2 regions of the Streptomyces sp. NPDC090106 genome follow, and region 2 is predicted to be linked to the other one. Evidence: riboswitches for the same ligand, from Rfam matches in the RefSeq annotation. Region 2 holds a riboswitch; the other holds the start of a gene.
What was found. A riboswitch is a leader RNA that binds a small molecule or an ion and turns the genes downstream of it on or off. The one in region 2 is predicted to bind cyclic di-AMP.
Positions count from the first base shown of each region.

Region 1: it holds a riboswitch for cyclic di-AMP, as region 2 does, so the genes downstream of both, ACIPSE_RS41075 (M23 family metallopeptidase) here and ACIPSE_RS04570 (transglycosylase SLT domain-containing protein) in region 2, are expected to answer to the same signal.

Region 1 covers NZ_JBIVDS010000018.1:40,134-49,664, reverse strand. Annotated here, with positions in the region: gene ACIPSE_RS41090 (DNA topoisomerase (ATP-hydrolyzing) subunit A) at 1-1,628, opposite strand, end outside; gene ACIPSE_RS41085 (M16 family metallopeptidase) at 1,942-3,336, shown strand; gene ACIPSE_RS41080 (M16 family metallopeptidase) at 3,333-4,721, shown strand; cyclic di-AMP (ydaO/yuaA leader) riboswitch at 4,942-5,105, shown strand; gene ACIPSE_RS41075 (M23 family metallopeptidase) at 5,118-5,891, shown strand; gene ACIPSE_RS41070 (GntR family transcriptional regulator) at 6,080-6,766, shown strand; gene ACIPSE_RS41065 (HPr family phosphocarrier protein) at 6,903-7,184, opposite strand; gene ACIPSE_RS41060 (GNAT family N-acetyltransferase) at 7,382-9,531, shown strand, end outside.
Region 2 covers NZ_JBIVDS010000001.1:1,023,062-1,032,592, reverse strand. Annotated here, with positions in the region: gene ACIPSE_RS04600 (beta-galactosidase) at 1-1,913, opposite strand, end outside; gene ACIPSE_RS04595 (ABC transporter substrate-binding protein) at 2,155-3,489, shown strand; gene ACIPSE_RS04590 (carbohydrate ABC transporter permease) at 3,486-4,484, shown strand; gene ACIPSE_RS04585 (carbohydrate ABC transporter permease) at 4,481-5,332, shown strand; partial or broken gene ACIPSE_RS04580 (LacI family DNA-binding transcriptional regulator) at 5,730-6,153, shown strand; gene ACIPSE_RS04575 (HAD family hydrolase) at 6,261-7,073, shown strand; gene ACIPSE_RS04570 (transglycosylase SLT domain-containing protein) at 7,149-7,595, opposite strand; cyclic di-AMP (ydaO/yuaA leader) riboswitch at 7,601-7,769, opposite strand; gene ACIPSE_RS04565 (CocE/NonD family hydrolase) at 7,991-9,531, opposite strand, start outside.

The DNA.
Region 1 (9,531 bases), on a different contig from region 2:
CCGCCCTCGGGCAGCGCCTCGCCGTTCGCCGTACGGGCCAGCAGCCCCGTCGAGGACAGCAGCACCCGGCACGGGTCGTCCGCCACCTGGAGCGGAACGGCGGCGGCCGGGACGACCGCGCCCGCCTCCAGCAGGACCGTGCGCCGGTCGGTACCGAACTTCTTGGCGACCGCGGCCAGTTCGGTGGAGACGAGCTTGCGCAGCTCGGTGTCCGAGTCGAGGATCCGGGTCAGCTCCGCGATCTCCGCGTTGAGCTTCTCCTTCTCCGACTCCAGCTCGATCCGGTCGAACTTCGTCAGCCGGCGCAGCGGGGTGTCGAGGATGTACTGCGTCTGGATCTCGCTCAGCGAGAAGCGCTCCATCAGCCGCTGCTTGGCCTGCGCGCTGTTGTCGCTGGAGCGGATGAGGCGGATGACCTCGTCGATGTCGACGAGGGCGGTCAGCAGGCCCTCCACCAGGTGCAGCCGGTCGCGGCGCTTGGTGCGGCGGAACTCGCTGCGGCGCCGGACGACCTCGAACCGGTGGTCGAGGTAGACCTCCAGGAGCTCCTTGAGGCCGAGCGTCAGCGGCTGGCCGTCGACCAGGGCGACGTTGTTGATGCCGAAGGACTCCTCCATCGGCGTCAGCTTGTAGAGCTGTTCCAGGACCGCCTCGGGCACGAAGCCGTTCTTGATCTCAATGACCAGACGCAGACCGTGCGCGCGGTCGGTGAGGTCCTTGACGTCGGCGATGCCCTGGATCTTCTTGGCGCCGACCAGGTCCTTGATCTTGGCGATGACCTTCTCCGGGCCGACCGTGAAGGGCAGCTCGGTGATGACCAGGCCCTTGCGGCGGGCCGTGACGGTCTCCACCGCCACCGTGGCACGGATCTTGAAGGTGCCGCGGCCCGTCTCGTAGGCGTCCCGGATGCCCGAGAGGCCGACGATCCGGCCGCCGGTGGGCAGGTCGGGGCCCGGGACGAACTTCATCAGGGCGTCCAGATCCGCGTTCGGGTAGCGGATCAGATGACGGGCCGCCGCGATGACCTCGGAGAGGTTGTGCGGCGCCATGTTCGTGGCCATGCCGACCGCGATGCCCGACGCGCCGTTCACCAGCAGGTTCGGGAACGCGGCGGGCAGGGCCACCGGCTCCTGCTCCTGGCCGTCGTAGTTCGGGGCGAAGTCGACCGTGTCCTCGTCGATCGACTCGGTCATCAGGCTCGTCGCCTCGGCCTGCCGGCACTCGGTGTACCGCATGGCGGCCGGCGGGTCGTCGTTGCCCAGGGAACCGAAGTTGCCGTGGCCGTCGACGAGCGGCACGCGCATGGAGAACGGCTGCGCCATGCGCACCAGCGCGTCGTAGATCGACGCGTCGCCGTGCGGGTGCAGCTTGCCCATGACCTCGCCCACCACGCGGGCGCACTTCACGTAGCCCCGGTCGGGGCGCAGGCCCATCTCGTTCATCTGGTAGACGATCCTGCGGTGCACCGGCTTGAGGCCGTCGCGGGCGTCCGGCAGGGCACGGGAGTAGATGACCGAGTACGCGTACTCGAGGAAGGAGCCCTGCATCTCGTCCACGACGTCGATGTCGAGGATCTTCTCCTCGTACGAGTCGTCGGGCGGCGGGGTCTTCGTGGTGCGGCGGGCCATCGCTGCCGGCTCCTCTTTTCTGGTCGCTCGCCTTCGGGTCGCGCCCCTTCGGCTCACTCTTGCTGAAGCGTGAACGGGAGATCTGACGCGCACCATTGTGGACCGTGGCACTGACAACGCGGACGACGACCCGGCGTCAGCCGTCCCGACAGGTGTCCGCTGATGTCCACGGCGGTGCGTCGCAATCTACGGGATCTCGCTGTCGGCGTACGACCACCGGGAACTCCACCGGTGCTCCGCACGCTTGCATACAGTGGCAGGACCGGCACAAAAAACGCGGCTGAACAACCGCACCGCGATCGAAGGGACGTACATGCCCATGGGTCACACGGCCACAGACCAGGCAGGCTCCGGGGGCCTGACAGCGACCGAGCACCGCCTGGCCAACGGGCTGCGCGTGGTGCTCTCCGAGGACCATCTGACCCCGGTCGCCGCGGTGTGCCTCTGGTACGACGTCGGCTCGCGCCACGAAGTCAAGGGGCGCACCGGCCTGGCTCACCTCTTCGAGCATCTGATGTTCCAGGGCTCCGCGCAGGTCAAGGGCAACGGTCACTTCGAACTCGTGCAGGGCGCGGGCGGCTCGCTCAACGGCACCACCAGCTTCGAGCGCACCAACTACTTCGAGACCATGCCCACCCACCAGTTGGAGCTCGCGCTCTGGCTGGAGGCGGACCGCATGGGCTCCCTGCTCGCCGCCCTGGACGACGAGTCGATGGAAAACCAGCGCGACGTCGTCAAGAACGAGCGCCGCCAGCGGTACGACAACGTCCCGTACGGCACCGCCTTCGAGAAGCTGACCGCCCTCGCCTACCCGGAGGGCCACCCCTACCACCACACGCCGATCGGCTCCATGGCCGACCTGGACGCGGCGACGCTGGAGGACGCGCGCGCGTTCTTCCGCACCTACTACGCGCCCAACAACGCGGTGCTGTCCGTGGTCGGCGACATCGACCCCGAGCAGACGCTCGCCTGGGTCGAGAAGTACTTCGGCTCCATCCCGTCGCACGACGGCAAGCCCGCCCCGCGCGACGGCTCGCTGCCCGACGTGATGGGCGCGCAGCTGCGGGAGGTCGTCGAAGAGGAGGTCCCCGCGCGCGCGTTGATGGCCGCCTACCGGCTCCCGCACGACGGCACGCGCGAGGCCGACGCCACCGACCTGGCGCTCACCGTCCTCGGCGGCGGCGAGTCCTCGCGGCTCTACAACCGGCTGGTGCGGCGCGACCGTACGGCGGTGGCGGCCGGCTTCGGCCTGCTGCGGCTCGCCGGGGCGCCGTCGCTGGGCTGGCTGGACGTCAAGACGTCCGGTGACGTCGAGGTGCCGGTCATCGAGGCCGCCATCGACGAGGAGCTCGCCCGGTTCGCCGAGCAGGGCCCCACGGCCGAGGAAATGGAGCGCGCCCAGGCCCAGTTGGAGCGCGAGTGGCTGGACCGGCTCGGCACCGTGGCGGGCCGCGCCGACGAACTGTGCCGCTACGCCGTCCTGTTCGGCGACCCGCAGCTCGCCCTGACGGCCGTGAACCGCGTCCTGGACGTCACCGCGCAGGAGGTCCAGGAGGTCGCGGCGGCCCGCCTGCGTCCCGACAACCGCGCGGTGCTCGTCTACGAGCCGGTCCCCGGACAGACCTCCGAGGACGCCGATCCCCCCGAAGACCCCGCGGCCGAGGCCACGGTCGAAGCCGGCGACGACAACGAGGAGGCGGCCAAGTGACCGAGCTCGCCGCGATGGAGTTCCACCCCCGGCCCCAGGCGGGCGAGCCCAAGGTGTGGGCGTTCCCGGCGCCCGAGCGCGGCGCGCTCGGCAACGGCCTGACCCTGCTGCGCTGCCACCGCCCCGGCCAGCAGGTCGTCGCCGTCGAGGTGCTCCTCGACGCGCCCCTGGACGCCGAACCGGCCGGCTTCGACGGTGTCGCCACGATCATGGCGCGGGCCTTCTCCGAGGGCACCGACAAGCACTCCGCCGAGGAGTTCGCCGCCGAGCTGGAGCGCTGCGGCGCCACGCTCGACGCGCACGCCGACCACTCCGGCGTCCGCCTCAGTCTGGAGGTCCCCGCCTCCCGCCTAGCCAAGGCGCTCGGTCTGCTCGCCGACGCCCTGCGCGCGCCCGCGTTCGCCGACGGCGAGATCGAGCGGCTGGTCCGCAACCGCCTCGACGAGATCCCGCACGAGACGGCGAACCCGTCCCGGCGGGCCGCCAAGGAGCTCTCCCGGGAGCTGTTCCCGGCGACCGCGCGCATGTCCCGCCCCCGCCAGGGCACCGAGGACACCGTCGAGAAGATCGACGCCGCCGCGGTCCGCGCCTTCTACGAGCGCCACGTACGCCCCGCGACGGCGACCGCCGTGGTCGTCGGCGACCTCACCGGCATCGACCTCGACGCGCTGCTCGGCGACACCCTGGGCGCCTGGACGGGCTCCAGCGCCGAGCTCCGCCCGGTCCCGCCGGTCACCGCCGACGACACCGGCCGCGTCGTGATCGTGGACCGGCCCGGCGCCGTCCAGACGCAGGTGCTGATCGGCCGTATCGGCGCCGACCGGCACGATCGCGTGTGGGCCGCGCAGGTCCTCGGCACGTACTGCCTCGGCGGCACCCTCACCTCCCGTCTGGACCGCGTCCTGCGCGAGGAGAAGGGCTACACCTACGGCGTGCGGTCGTTCGGCCAGGTGCTGCGCTCCGCGCCCGACGGCAGCGGCGCCGCGATGCTCGCCATCAGCGGCTCCGTCGACACCCCGAACACGGGTCCGGCCCTGGACGACCTGTGGAAGGTCCTGCGCACGCTGGCCGCCGAGGGGCTGACCGACGCCGAGCGGGACGTCGCCGTGCAGAACCTCGTCGGCGTGGCCCCGCTGAAGTACGAGACGGCGGCGGCCGTGGCGAGCACCCTGGCCGACCAGGTCGAGCAGTACCTGCCCGACGACTACCAGGCCACCCTGTACCGCCAGCTCGCCGCGACCGGCACCGTGGAGGCCACCGCGGCGGCCGTCAACGCGTTCCCGGTGGACCGTCTCGTGACGATCCTCGTCGGCGACGCGGCGGCCATCAAGGAGCCCGTCGAAGCCCTCGGCATCGGCGCGGTCAAGGTCGTGCCGGCGGAGTAGCACCGCACCGGCACGCGCGCGTGGAGGGGCTCTGGTGACGCGACGGTCACCAGGGCCCCTCTCTCCTTGCCGTCCTTGGAAATGTCCGAATTGAACGTCCGTCGCCTGTTTGCCCTGTGGGATGAATGACAAACGGCCTGATCCGTTTGAGGATCGAAAGTCGCCCCGCTTAGCGTCTTCCGGGCTGTCCGTCAGAGCAGTGCGCCGCGCCCGCGGCACCGGACAGTCATCGCCGAGTCCCCGTACGGCGCGAGCCAGGGGAGCCGGGGACCCACGCAGTCCCTGGGGTGAATCGGACGCCCGCGCGAGCCGCGAGGGGGTCCGTAGGAGACCTTCCTGCTCCGAACCCGTCAGCTAACCCGGTAGGCGAGAGGGAAGGAAAGGACCAGCCCTTACATGGCGTTCACGCGCCCCACCGGGAAGCACCGTGCCCCGAGCCGGATGCAGCGCACCACCGTTCGCGCGGCGGGTGTCGCGGCTCTCGCCACCACCGGCGTCATCGGCACCCTCGCCGCCCCGGCCCTCGCCGCGGAGCCCGCGGTCGAGCAGACCGGCATCATCCCGGTCGTCAGCATCGGCGACGACGTCGCCGACCAGATAGGCGCCCAGGCCGCCGCCCAGAAGCAGGCCGCCGAGGAGAAGGCCGAGCAGGCCGCCCGCGCCCAGGCCGCCGCCGAGGCGCGGAAGAAGGCCGCCGCCGCGGCCAAGAAGGAGCGCGAGGCCAAGGAGCGCGCCGCGCGCGCGGCCGAGCGCAAGCGCCTGAACTCCTTCGTCGCCCCGATCGCCGGCTCGTACATCTCGACCGGCTACAAGGCGGGCGGCGCCGTCTGGTCCTCCGGCAGCCACACCGGCGTCGACTTCCACGCGGCCAGCGGCACCTCCGTGCGCGCGGTCGGCTCCGGCACGGTCGTCGAGGCCGGCTGGGGCGGGTCGTACGGCAACAACATCGTGATCAGGATGAACGACGGCACGTACACCCAGTACGGGCATCTGTCGTCCATCGGTGTCTCGGTCGGCCAGACGGTCACTCCTGGCCAGCAGATCGGCCTGTCCGGCGCGACCGGCAACGTCACCGGACCGCACCTGCACTTCGAGGCCCGGACGACCGCCGAGTACGGCTCGGACATCGACCCCGTCTCCTACCTGCGCTCGCACGGCGTGAACGTCTGAGAAAGCGCTGCCCGACCGCACGGAACCCCGGCTCCACCGAGCCGGGGTTTCGTCGTTTTCGTCACCCCGGTGTCCAAAAAATATCCATGGATTCCGGCCCCCCGTCGGAAATTCCCGCTCATTGCCATAGAGTCACTGAACACACGTCAATCATCGACGTTTCACGGGGATTAAGGCGGAGGTCGGTCATGCGTATTCCGGCGCACTCGGTATGCACCGCGATCCGGGACGACATCGTCGCCGGGGTCCACGAGCGCGGCAGCCGGCTCACCGAGGAACTCCTCGCCCGCCGCTACGGCGTCTCCCGTGTCCCCGTGCGGGAGGCCCTGCGGACCCTGGAGGCCGAGGGGTTCGTCGTGACGCGCAGGCACGCGGGCGCGTGCGTCGCCGAACCGACCGAGCTGGAGGCCGCCGACCTCCTGGAGATGCGCCAGCTCCTCGAACCGCTGGGTGCCGCGCGGGCCGCCCAGCGCCGCACCGAAGCCCATCTGAAGGTCCTGCGCGGCCTGGTCAGACTGGGTCAGGAGCGGGCCAGGAGGGGCAACAGCGACGATCTGCGCTCGCTGGGCGGCTGGTTCCACGAGACGCTCGCCCAGGCCTCCGGCAGCCCCGCCCTGACCTCGATGCTGACCCAGCTGCGGCACAAGATCTCCTGGATGTACGCCGTGGACGCCCCCGCCGACCCGGTGGAGTCCTGGGCCGAGCACGGCGCGATCGTCGACGCCGTGGCGCGCGGCGACAGTGAGCGGGCCCGGTCGGTCACGGCCCTGCACAACGAGCGCTCGGCAGGGACGCACCGACTCCGTTTCCCGCCGGGAGGCGAGCGTGTGAGGAACTCGCAACATCCCGTAAACATGTCGAGCCTGCGGCATTAACACAGGCACCGTATACAAAGAGGAGATAATTCGCGGGGGATTATTTCTGCTGCCCTGGAGCTGAAAAGCGAGAGGCTCGCCCGATAATTCGGGCGAGCCTCTCGGTGTTGATTCCGCTGATTTATCCGAGCGGTACTCAGACGGTCTCGGGAAGCTCCTCGAGCCCTTCGGAGACCAGCTTCGCCAGACGGTCGAGAGCGGCGTCCGCGCCCTCGGCGTCCGACGCGAGGACGATCTCCTCGCCGCCCTGGGCGCCCAGGCCCAGGACCGCCAGCATGGAGGCCGCGTTGACGGGGTTGCCGTCGGCCTTGGCGATCGTCACGGGGATACCGGTGGCCGTGGTGGCCCGGACGAAGATGGAAGCGGGGCGGGCGTGGAGGCCCTCGGCCCAGCCGACGTTGACGCGGCGCTCAGCCATGTGATGCTGCCCTTCGGTGTTCAGGGTTGTCTAGACCAGTTTCCCACACGTGAAGTGTCTCCGGAGGGCGACGTACGTCCCTCCGGGGTGAGTCGCCGGACCGCGGCCTCGGTCCGGCTTCCGTCCTCGGTGCTGCGCTGTGTTTCTCCACAGACTGCCTCGCGCCACTGTCGTACGCGAGCCGTACGCTGGGGCGCATGCAGACCGCGTCGGACCGGCACGAGTACCCCGCCCACTGGGAAGCCGACGTGGTGCTGCGCGACGGCGGCACCGCGCGGATCCGCCCCATCACCGTCGATGACGCCGATCGCCTGGTCAGCTTCTACGAGCAGGTCTCGGACGAGTCGAAGTACTACCGCTTCTTCGCGCCCTACCCGCGTCTGTCCGCCAAGGACGTCCACCGCTTCACGCACCACGACTTCGTGGACCGGGTGGGGCTCGCCGCCACCATCGGCGGCGAGTTCATCGCCACCGTACGCTACGACCGCATCGGCAAGGACGGCCTGCCCGCGTCCGGGTCCGACGAGGCCGAGGTGGCCTTCCTCGTCCAGGACGCGCACCAAGGGCGCGGTGTCGCCTCCGCCCTCCTCGAACACATCGGTGCCGTCGCGCGCGAGCGCGGCATCCGCCGTTTCGCCGCCGAGGTGCTGCCCGCCAACAGCAAGATGATCAAGGTCTTCACGGACGCCGGGTACACCCAGAAGCGCAGCTTCGAGGACGGCGTGGTCCGCCTGGAGTTCGGCCTCGAACCCACCGACCGTTCCCTCGCGGTCCAGTACGCGCGCGAACAGCGCGCCGAGGGGCGGTCCGTGCAGCGGCTCCTCAAGCCCGGCTCGGTCGCCGTCGTCGGCGTCGGCCGCTCCCCCGGAGGAGTGGGCCGCAGCATCCTCGACAACATCCGCGACGCCGGCTTCACCGGCCGCCTGCACGCCGTGAACAAGGCCTTCGCCGAGGACACCGGCGAGATCGACGGCGTCCCCGCCCACCGCTCCGTGCGCGACATCGAGGGCCCCGTCGACCTCGCGGTCGTCGCCGTACCCGCCGCGCACGTCCCCGAGGTCGTCACCGAGTGCGGCGAGCACGGCGTCCAGGGACTCGTCGTGATCTCCGCCGGATACGCCGAGAGCGGCCCCGAAGGGCGCGAACGACAGCGCGAACTCGTCCGGCACGCGCGCGCGTACGGCATGCGGATCATCGGCCCCAACGCCTTCGGGATCATCAACACCTCCCCGGACGTCCGCCTCAACGCCTCCCTCGCCAACGAGACGCCCCGCCCCGGCCGCATGGGCCTGTTCGCCCAGTCCGGCGCCATCGGCATCGCCCTGCTCTCCCGTCTGCACCGGCGCGGCGGCGGCGTCACCGGAGTCACCGGCGTCTCGACGTTCGTCTCCTCCGGCAACCGCGCGGACGTCTCCGGCAACGACGTCCTCCAGTACTGGTACGACGACCCGGACACCGACGTCGCCCTCATGTACCTCGAATCCATCGGCAACCCGCGCAAGTTCACCCGCCTCGCCCGCCGCACGGCCGCGGCCAAGCCCCTCGTCGTCGTCCAGGGCGTGGGCAAGGCCCCCCAGGGGCACGCCGTACGGGCCACCCGGCTGCCGCACGCCACGGTGTCCGCGCTGCTGAGGCAGGCCGGCGTGATCCGCGTGGACACCATCACCGAACTCGTCGACACCGGACTGCTCCTCGCCCGCCAGCCGCTGCCCACCGGACCGCGCGTGGCGATCCTCGGCAACTCCGAGTCGCTCGGCCTGCTCAGCTACGACGCCTGCCTGTCCGAAGGACTCAGGCCGCTGCCGCCGCTCGACCTGACCACCGCCGCGACCCCGGAGGACTTCCACAGGGCGCTCGCGCGCGCCCTCGCCGACGACACCTGCGACGCCGTCGTCGTCACCGCGATCCCGACCGTGGGCGAGGGCAGCGCCGGGGACGCCGCCCTCGCCCAGGCGCTGCGCTCGGCCGCCGCGCGTGTGCCGGGCAAGCCCGTGCTCGTCGTCCACGTCGAGCTGGGCGGACTCGCCGGCGCCCTGTCGGCCGCCACCAGCACGGCACCCCAGCCGTCCGGCCCCGGCGCCGAGCACCCCTTCCGAGCCCTGGACCGCCTCGCCGTCCGGGAACCCGAGTCGGTGCCCCGCTCCGACTCCCGCCTCATCCCCGCCTACCCCGCCGCCGAACGGGCCGTCCGCGCGCTGGGCGAGGCCGTGAAGTACGCCCAGTGGCGGCGCGACGCCGCCGACCCGGGCAAGGTCCCCGAGTACGAGGACATCGACGAGAAGGGCGCCGCCCGGCTCATCGACGGCCTCCTCACGCGCGGGCAGGGCCTCACGCTCGGCACCGAGGA
Region 2 (9,531 bases):
ACCTCGCCGCCGGTGTGGTTGACGGCGAAGCGGTAGGTCCCCGACTCGCCCTCCCGTACGACGAGTTCGACGTCCCGGGGCAGATCGGCCGGGGTGACGCCCGCGTCGGCGAGGGCCAGGTCGACCACCGCCGCCAGCGCGTCCCCGGTCAGCCGGGTCGCCAGGTACCAGGCCGCCCCCTCGCCGAGCGCCCGCCGGGTGAGCGCGGGCCGCCCCGCGGTGCGTCCGCCCGCGAACACGGCGACCGTCTCGCAGCCGTCGCCGGGGACGACGTGCTCGGACCACAGATCGGCCTCGTACGTCTCGCCCCGCGGCGTCGTCACGGTGATCCGCTCACCCGGCAGCAGGGGGTCGAACTCCTCGACGGTCAGGCCCAGTACGTCCCGCAGCGCGCCCGGATGCGGGCCGGGGTGGACGGCGTCGTGCTCGTCGACGATGCCGGAGAAGAACGAGACGAGGAGGGTGCCGCCGCGCGAGACGTACCGCTCCAGGGCCGCGGAGAGCGACGCGGGCGCCGCGTACAACTGGGGGACGACCAGCAGCGGGTACCGGGCCGGGTCCAGGTCGCCGGCCGCGGACGGCGGGAAGAAGTCCACGGTCAGGTGCCGGTCGTACAGGGCCTCGTAGAAGGCGTCCAGCCGCTCGCGCGCGTCCAGCGCGGCACTGGGCTTCCACTCCAGGCGCTGCGCCCACCAGGACTCCCACGACCACAGCATCGCGACGTCCGCCCGGGTCCTGGTGTCCCGGAGGTCGGCCAACTCGCCGATGCGAGCGCCGAGTTCGACGACCTCACGCCACACCCGGGCACCGGTCCCGCCGTGCGGGAGCATCGCGGAGTGGAACTTCTCGGCGCCGAAGCGGGACTGGCGCCACTGGAAGAACATCGCGCCCTCGGAGCCGCGTGCCACATGGGACAGGGAGTTGCGGGCCATCTGCCCGGGTTCCTTGGCCGGGTTGTGCGGCTGCCAGTTGACGGCCGAGGTGGAGTGTTCGAGCAGGAGCCAGGGGGCGCCGCCGGCCAGCGAGCGGGTGAGGTCGGCGGCCAGGGCCAGGTTCACCTGGGTGCGGCGGCCGTCGGTGATCAGGTAGTGGTCGTTGGTGACGACGTCCACCTCCTTCGCCCAGGCCCAGTAGTCCGCCGTGTCGCACTGGCTCGGCGCGGCCATGAAGTTGGTGGTGACCGGCACGCCGGGGGAGAGGCGGTGCAGGACGTCCCGCTCGGCGCGGAAGCCGGCGCGGGCCTGGGCGTCCGCGAACCGCCGGAAGTCCAGCTGCTGGGCGGGGTTGGCGACCGTGGGGGTGGCGGCGGGGACGCCGATCTCGTCCCAGTCGCCGTACTGCTGGCCCCAGAAGGCGGTTCCCCAGGCGTGGTTGAGGGCGCCGAGGGTGCCGTAGCGGTCCATCAGCCAGTTCCGGAAGGCCCGTTCGCAGGTGGCGCAGTAGCAGCTCATCACCGGGGCGCCGTACTCGTTGTGGACGTGCCACAGCACGACGGCCGGGTGCCGTCCGTACCGCTCGCCCAGCCGGGCGGTGATCGCCTGGGCGGCTGCCCGGTAGTGCGGGTCGGAGTGGCAGATCGCCCCGCGTGAACCGAACGCCAGCCGCACCCCCTCGCGGGTCACCGGGAGCGCCTCGGGGTGCGCGCGGTAGAACCAGGCGGGCGGGACGACGGTCGGGGTCGCGAGGGCCACGCCGATCCCGGCCCCGTGGAGCAGACCGAGGACGCGGTCGAGCCAGCCGAAGTCGTACTCCCCCGGCCGGGGTTCGGTCCTGGCCCAGGCGAAGACGCCGAGCGAGACCAGTGTGACACCGGCCTCCCGCATCAGCCGTACGTCCTCCTCCCACACCTCTTCCGGCCACTGCTCGGGGTTGTAGTCACCTCCGAAAGCGAGTGGCTGACCGTCGTACGGCATGGGTGTACTCCCCGGGGGATCGACAAGGAGACGCCCTGATTCTGTGATCGTGCACATTCGAGAGGGCGTCGGACATCCGCGAGCAACAAGTAGGTAACCCGACGTCCCCTCCATTGACAAGGGGTTGAAACGCTTCTCTACTGTGCACGATCACAGAGCCGACCGGCGTTCGGGCACAGCCCTTCGGCCCTTGCGAGACGTACCGCCGTAATGGGCTCGTTCTCAGTCAGGGGAGAAGAACATGTCGATGCACAGCCCCCGGATCAGCAGGCGCACCATGCTCGCCGGGGCCGCGGCCCTCGGCCTCACCGGAACCCTCGCCGCGTGCGGCGGCTCCGACGACTCCGCCCAGGACGACGACTCCGACGCGCCCGTCAAGCTGACCTACTGGTCCTGGGCGCCCAACATGGAGAAGGTCGCCGCGATCTGGAACAAGAAGAACCCGAAGATCACCGTCACCGTCTCCAAGCAGGCAGGCGGCGGCGAGATCGTCGCCAAGCTGATCACCGCGAAGAAGGCGGGCAACGCCCCCGACCTCATCCAGGCCGAGTACCAGTCGCTGCCGACCCTGGTCTCCAACGACGTGCTCGCCGACATCGCGACATACGCGGGCGACGCCAAGTCCGAGTTCGCCGAGGGCCTTTGGGGCATGGTCACGCTCGGCACCGACGCGGTCTACGCGATCCCCCAGGACTCCGGGCCGCTCATGTTCTACTACCGCGAGGACCTCTTCAAGCAGCACGGGCTCAAAGTCCCCGCCACCTGGACGGAGTTCGCCGAGACCGCACGCGCCGCCCGCAAGGCCCTGCCGAAGTCGTACCTGACGACGTTCTCCGCCAACGACCCCGGTCTGTTCGCCGGGCTGGCCCAGCAGGCCGGCGCCAAGTGGTGGACCGTGGACGGCTCCGGCCAGTGGACGGTCGCCATCGACGACACCGCGACCCGGCAGGTCACCGAGTTCTGGGGCGGCCTCGTCCAGGAGGGTGTCATCGACAACCAGCCCATGTACACGCCCGCCTGGAACAACGCCCTCAACAAAGGCACCCACATCGGCTGGGTCTCCGCCGTGTGGGCGCCCGGCGTGCTGGTCTCCGCCGCGCCCGACACCCAGGGCAAGTGGCGCATGGCCCCGCTGCCCCAGTGGACGGCCGGCGACAACGTCACCGGCAGCTGGGGCGGTTCCTCCACGGCCGTCTCCACCGACTCCGAACACCCCGAGGCCGCCGCGAAGTTCGCGCACTGGATCAACACCGACCCCGAGGCGCTCGCCGCCCTCGTCAAGGAGGTCGCGATCTACCCGGCGGCCACCAAGGGCCAGTCAGGATCGGTCCTCACCACGCCCGAGTTCTTCCCCAACCAGCCCGACTTCTACGACACGGCCGCCGAGATCGCCGCCACCACGGCCGCCTCCGCCTGGGGGCCGAACGTCACGATCGCCTACACCACCTTCAACGACGCTTTCGGCAAGGCCGCCAAGGCGAAGAAGGAGACCCAGTTCCTGACCGCCCTGGCCGGCATGCAGACGTCGACCGTCGACGACATGAAGAAGCAGGGCTTCAAGGTGGCCGGGGCATGACCAGCGCCGCCCCCCTCAAGGGCTCCGGCCGCACCCCGGCCGGGTCCTTGGCGGACGGCGCCGGCACCGGTGATCGCACCCGTCCCCGCCGCGTCCGGCGCCCCGGCCGCAGTGCCCCGTACTGGTTCCTGGCGCCGACCCTGCTGCTCTTCGCCGCCTTCACCGTCGTCCCCATCGGCTACGCGATCTGGCTGAGCCTGCACAAGGTCCAGGTCAAGGGCATGGGTCTCGGCTCGGGCGCCCGCGAGGAGGTGTGGAACGGCCTCGCCAACTACACCGCCGTCCTCCAGGACTCCGCGTTCGGCCACAGCGTGCTGCGCGCCTTCGGATACGGCCTCGTCGTCATCCCGACCATGCTCGGACTCGCCCTCGTCTTCGCGCTGATGCTGGACACTCCGAAGGCTCGCAGCGCGCCCTTCGCCCGCCTGACGATCTTCCTGCCGTACGCCGTCCCCGGCATCATCGCCGCCCTGATGTGGGGCTTCCTGTACCTCCCCGACGTCAGCCCCTTCTACTTCCTGCTGCGCGAACTCGGCCTGCCCCAGCCGGACCTGTTCGCCGACGGCAACCTCTACCTCTCCTTCGCCAACATCGCCGTGTGGGGCGGCACCGGCTTCAACATGATCGTCATCTACACCGCGCTCAGGGCGATCCCGCAGGAGATCTACGAGGCCGCGCGCATCGACGGCGCCTCCGACCTCAAGATCGCCCTCCGCCTCAAGATCCCGATCGTGATGCCCTCCCTGGTCCTCACCTTCTTCTTCTCGGTGATCGCCACCCTCCAGGTCTTCACCGAGCCCATGGCGCTGCGCCCGCTCACCAACGGACTGCCCACCGACTGGAGCCCGTTGATGGCCATCTACGACAGCGCCTTCCGCCAGTCCGACATCTACGGCGCCTCCGCCACCGCGGTCGTGCTCGCCCTCGCCACCTTCGTCGTCTCCTTCGCGCTGCTGCGCGTCACCGACCGTCACACCAGGGAGGAGCAGCGATGACCACCCCCGTGGCGCACGTCCGGCGCACCGCCTGGGTCCCCACCCTCGTGCTGATCCTGGGCGCCCTGTACTGCCTGGTCCCGATCGCCTGGGTGGTCGTCGCGGCCACCAAGAACCGTGCCGAGCTGTTCTCCACCTTCACCTTCGCTCCGGGCACCGGATTCCTCGACAACATCAGTGAGTTGACGACCTACCGCGACGGCATCTACTGGCGCTGGATGCTCAACTCCGCCTTCTACGCGGGCCTGGGCGCCCTGCTGTCCGCCGCGGTCTCGGCCGCCGGGGGCTACGCGCTGGGCCGGTTCGCGTTCCGCGGCCGGGAGGCGGTCTTCAAGCTGATCCTGGCCGGCGTCCTGGTGCCGGGCATCGTCCTCGCCGTACCGCAGTACCTGCTCCTGTCCGAGCTGGGCCTCGCCGACTCGTACTGGTCGATGCTGCTGCCGTCGGTCCTCTCCCCGTACGGCGTCTACCTGGTCCGCATCTACGCCGCCGCGTCGGTGCCCGCGGAGCTGATGGAAGCGGCCCGGATGGACGGGGCGAGCGAGTGGCGGATCTTCGCGCGGATCGCCGTACCGATGATGATCCCGGGCCTGATCACGGTCTTCCTGTTCCAGTTCGTCGGCATCTGGAACAACTTCCTGCTGCCCTACGTCATGCTCGCCGACGACGAGAAGTTCCCGATCACCCTCGGCCTCTACACCCTGCTCGCCCAGGGCGCCTCGCAGCCCGCGCTCTACACCCTCGTCATCACCGGCTGCCTGCTCGCGATCCTGCCCCTGATCGCCCTCTTCCTGATCATCCAGCGCTTCTGGTCCCTGGACCTCCTGAGCGGCGCGATCAAGTCGTGACCCCCCGGTCGAACGGCCGCGCCGGGACCTGTCCGGCCGGCTGAGGCGCTTGGGGCGACGGAGTGTGCGGTCCCGGGTGAGCGGGGGTCGATGGGACGGATGCGAGGCGGAGGAGGAGTGGTTGATCGGCCGCTGCCGCGGCGGGTGAAGCGTCTCCCGGCGTGAGGCTGGGGGAGGTTGGCGCGTGACGGCGCCGCTGGGACCCCTTGGCTCCGGGCCGGTTGGGGAGAGAACGCGGCATGGTCCGCCGGACAGGCCCTGACGTAACCGTAGTTGCCTCACCGGAGCGGTCGGCTTCCTGGCGGACGAACCGCAGGAGAAGCCGTTCGCGACCCCTGACCCCGCTGTCCTGTCACGCGGTTGCGCCCAGCGCCTGGCTCGGACCGTGCCTTCTCCGCTCGCCCTGAGCCGCAGACGGATCGGGACGGTCAGTGGGCCGCCCGATCTGCCCGGTGGGGCTGCCGGGTTGGCCGGGTACCGGGAGGTGCTCCGGGACGGAGCGGGAGGCACCCTTCTTCATCCGGCTGCCGCCGGCGCGCGCGCCCGGGCTGGACGCTGTGTTCGCCGGGTCCGATCTGATGGCGCAGGGTGTCGTCAACGCCCTCCGGGCGGAGGGGTGTTCGGTGCCCGGGGACATCGCGGTGGGCGGCTTCGACGACTCGCCGGCCGCTCTCGCCGTCACCCCGGCCCTCACCACCGTCCGGCAGCCCTTCGAACGCATCAGCGCCGAGATGGTCCGGATGCTCCTCGCCCGGATCGCCGGGGAGGACACCGCGGGGGTGCTGCTGCCTACGGAGCTGGTGGTGCGGGGCTCGACCTGAGGGGTGGGGCGCGCGAACGGAACCGGAGCAGCGGTCAACGGATGTGAATGCTGCGCCCGTCCGGTTCGAGTCGAGTCGCGGGGGCGTCCGGTCCGTATTCTCTGATCATGGCCGCTCCCACCGCATATTCCTTGATCGCCACCGACCTCGACGGCACCCTGCTGCGGGACGACGACACGCTCTCCGACCGGTCGCTCGCCGCGCTCGCGCAGGTCGCCGCGGCCGGTGCCCGGCATCTGGTGGTGACTGGCCGGCCGGCGCCCAGAGTGCGTCCGCTCCTCGACGACCTCGGCAGCAGGGGGCTCGCGGTGTGCGGACAGGGCGCGCAGGTGTACGACGCCGGCGCGGACCGTCTGCTGTGGTCGGTCACCCTGGACCGGGAGTTGGCCGAGACGGCGCTCGGCAAGATCGAGGCGGAGGTCGGCCAGGTCTACGCGGCCGTCGACCAGGACGGCGTCGACGGCCTCACCCTCATCGAGCCCGGCTATCTGATGCCGCACCCGACCCTGCCCGCCCTGCGGGTGGGCCGCCGCGACGATCTGTGGTGCGAGCCGATCAGCAAGGTGCTGCTGCGCCATCCCACCCTGTCCGACGACGAGTTGGCGGCCACGGCCCGCTCGGTGATCGGTTCCCTGGCCACCGTGACGATGTCGGGCCCCGGCACCGTCGAACTCCAGCCATGCGGGATCACCAAGGCGACGGGCCTGGCCCTGGCCGCGGAGCATCTCGGGCTCGGCCCCGAAGCCACCCTCGCTTTCGGGGACATGCCCAACGACATCCCCATGTTCGACTGGGCCGCCCACGGCGTCGCCATGGCCAACGCCCACCCCGAACTCAAGGCCGTGGCCGACGAGGTGACCCTGTCCAACGAGGACGACGGCATCGCCGTCGTCCTCGAAAGACTCTTCGGGACCTGGTGAACGGACCGTGCTGAACGGGCCCTGCTGAACGGACCCGCGTGAGAAGCCCGGTGGCGACAGCCCAGTGGAGACGGCCTAGTAGGCGCCGTACACGTTGTCGATCGAGCCGTACACCGCGGCGGCGTACTTGCAGGCCGCGGTGATGTTCGCGACCGGGTCGTACGGGTCGTAGGAGGTGCCCGCCACGTGGTACGCGTTGAAGGTCGGGTCGATCACCTGGAGCAGGCCCTTGGACGGGGTGCCGGCCGCGGCGTTGGAGTCCCAGTTGTTGATCGCGTACCGGTTGCCCGAGGACTCGCGGATGACGTTGCGGTAGATGCCGTTGTACGTCCCCGGGATCCCGTTCTGCGACATGACCTGGAGCGAGGCGCGGATCCAGCCGTCCAGGGTGTCGGAGTAGCCGAGCGAGGTGGCGGTGACCGTGGTCGTGGTGGCCGCGGACGCCGTGGTCGCGCCGACGACGGGGAAGGCGAGTGCGGCGACGGCGACACCGGTGACGGCGAGCTTGCGGGACAGACGCATGACGAAGTTCCTCTCCGGCGCCTGCGAGGTGAGCTGTCGGGTTCGGGCGGGAGCTGCCCGGTCACACCCGTGAAGGCATGACTGCACCCCGAGCCGTACCGGTCCGTCCGAAGACGCGACCGGTACGGCGACTTACCTGGGTCCCCCGCTCCTGCCGTGAAGTCTTCTCTAGGTGAGCGGTCTCCGGGTGGCGGCAGGATTAGGCGTCCACCCGGGGCGGGAACGTATGCGAATGCACATGTCCGAAACAAGTACCGGATTCACAGATCGCACCTGTTGACCTTGGTGCACGGTTTGCGAAGCCCGGAATTCCGGGCTTCGCGGGTGTGGCGGCGTGAGGCAACTCACCGTCGAGCACAAGAGCGGCAAAACGGTCAATGCCGCTCAACTGGCAGTTATCCGGCGGTCCGTGGAATGCGCCTCTCCCAGGTCCGGTGGAAGACCACCTCGCCGCCCTCCGTGCAGATCACCTCGTTGGACGTGCGGAACTCGGCCGCCTCACAGGTGATCTCCGAACGGGTCCGCACGGTCGTGTCCCAGGCCAGGTCCGGACGGTGCAGCCGGATCGTCCAGTCCGAGCGGGTCCGCGCCGACAGCGGGTCCGTCTCGTCGACCGTGTAGACCTCCAGCGCGTCCTCCGTGAACTCCAGCCCGTCCGGGTACACGCGCGTGCCGCCGTACCGCGGGTCGACCTCCAGACGCCACTCTCCCCGGGCCACATCGCGTACGACGAGCCGCTCCGGGCGCGGTTCCTCCAGCGTGGCCGGGTAGTGCACGCCGAGCGGCTCGGCCTGCTCGGGCTCGCCGAAGACGATCTCCGGGTCCGCCTCGCGCGCACGGACCGGCAGGTCGAGGAAGCTGCCCGCCGGGTCCAGCGCGAAGCCCGCCGCCGAGCCGGGCTGGGGCCAGATCCACGGCCAGTACGCGGAGGAGACGGCGAGCCGGATGCGGTGGCCGGGCGGGAAGACGTGCCCGATGCCGTTCAGCTCGAAGGTCACCTCCTCGGTGGCCCCCGGCTCCCAGAGCACCGCGCGGTCCCGTCCGTGGCGCGCCGACAGGTTCAGCACCCCGCGCGTGACCAGCGTCGAGGAGCCGTCCGGCGCCACGTCGCACAGCCGGGCGACGATCTGCCCGCGCTCCGACTCCGACGTCACCCGCAGCCGGACCCGGGGCCGTCCCAGCACCCAGGTCTCCTCGCCCACCGCGAACTCGAAGCAGGCCGAGCGGGCGTCCTCCTCGCGCTGGTCCGGCGGCAGGTCGGCGTCGTTCCCGAACGGGAAGAACCGCCCGGCGTCGACCCCCGTGTGCTGCGGCGAGCGGACGAGCACGGGGGCGCCCTGGAGGCCGTACGTGACGGTCGTGACGTGCGGGGAGGGCCAGGACGGCTCACCGACCCAGCGGCCCGGCAGGGTGTCGTACACGGTCGCGGGCGGATGCGAGTCGCTGACGTAGGCCCGCAGCAGCGGCTCGCGCATCACACCGGTGTCGGCGCCCTTGAGGTGCTGGTCCCACCAGCGCAGCGTCTCCTGGAGGAAGCCGATCGCGGGGCCGGGCGGCAGACCCCGGTCCGGGTACTGGTGCGACCAGGGGCCGATCAGCCCGCGCACCCGGTCCTCGGGCAGGTGCTCGACGAGGCGCAGCACCGTGTCGCGGTACGGGTCGTGCCAGCCGCCCACCGCCAGCACCGCCGCCCGGATCGCGCCGTAGTCCTCGCAGACGCTGCCGTGCCGCCAGTACGCGTCCCGGGTCTGGTGGCCGAGCCAGGTGTGGATGAACGGGTCGACCGCCTCCAGGCGCTTCAGCCACATGTCCCGCCAGGCCTCGCCCGCGTAGCGCGGGTCGGGCGGGCGGGAGACGAACGCGAGCATCGTGGCCGCCCACGCGTGCATGTCCACCGCGAGGACGGAACCGCCCATGTAGTGCACGTCGTTGTCGT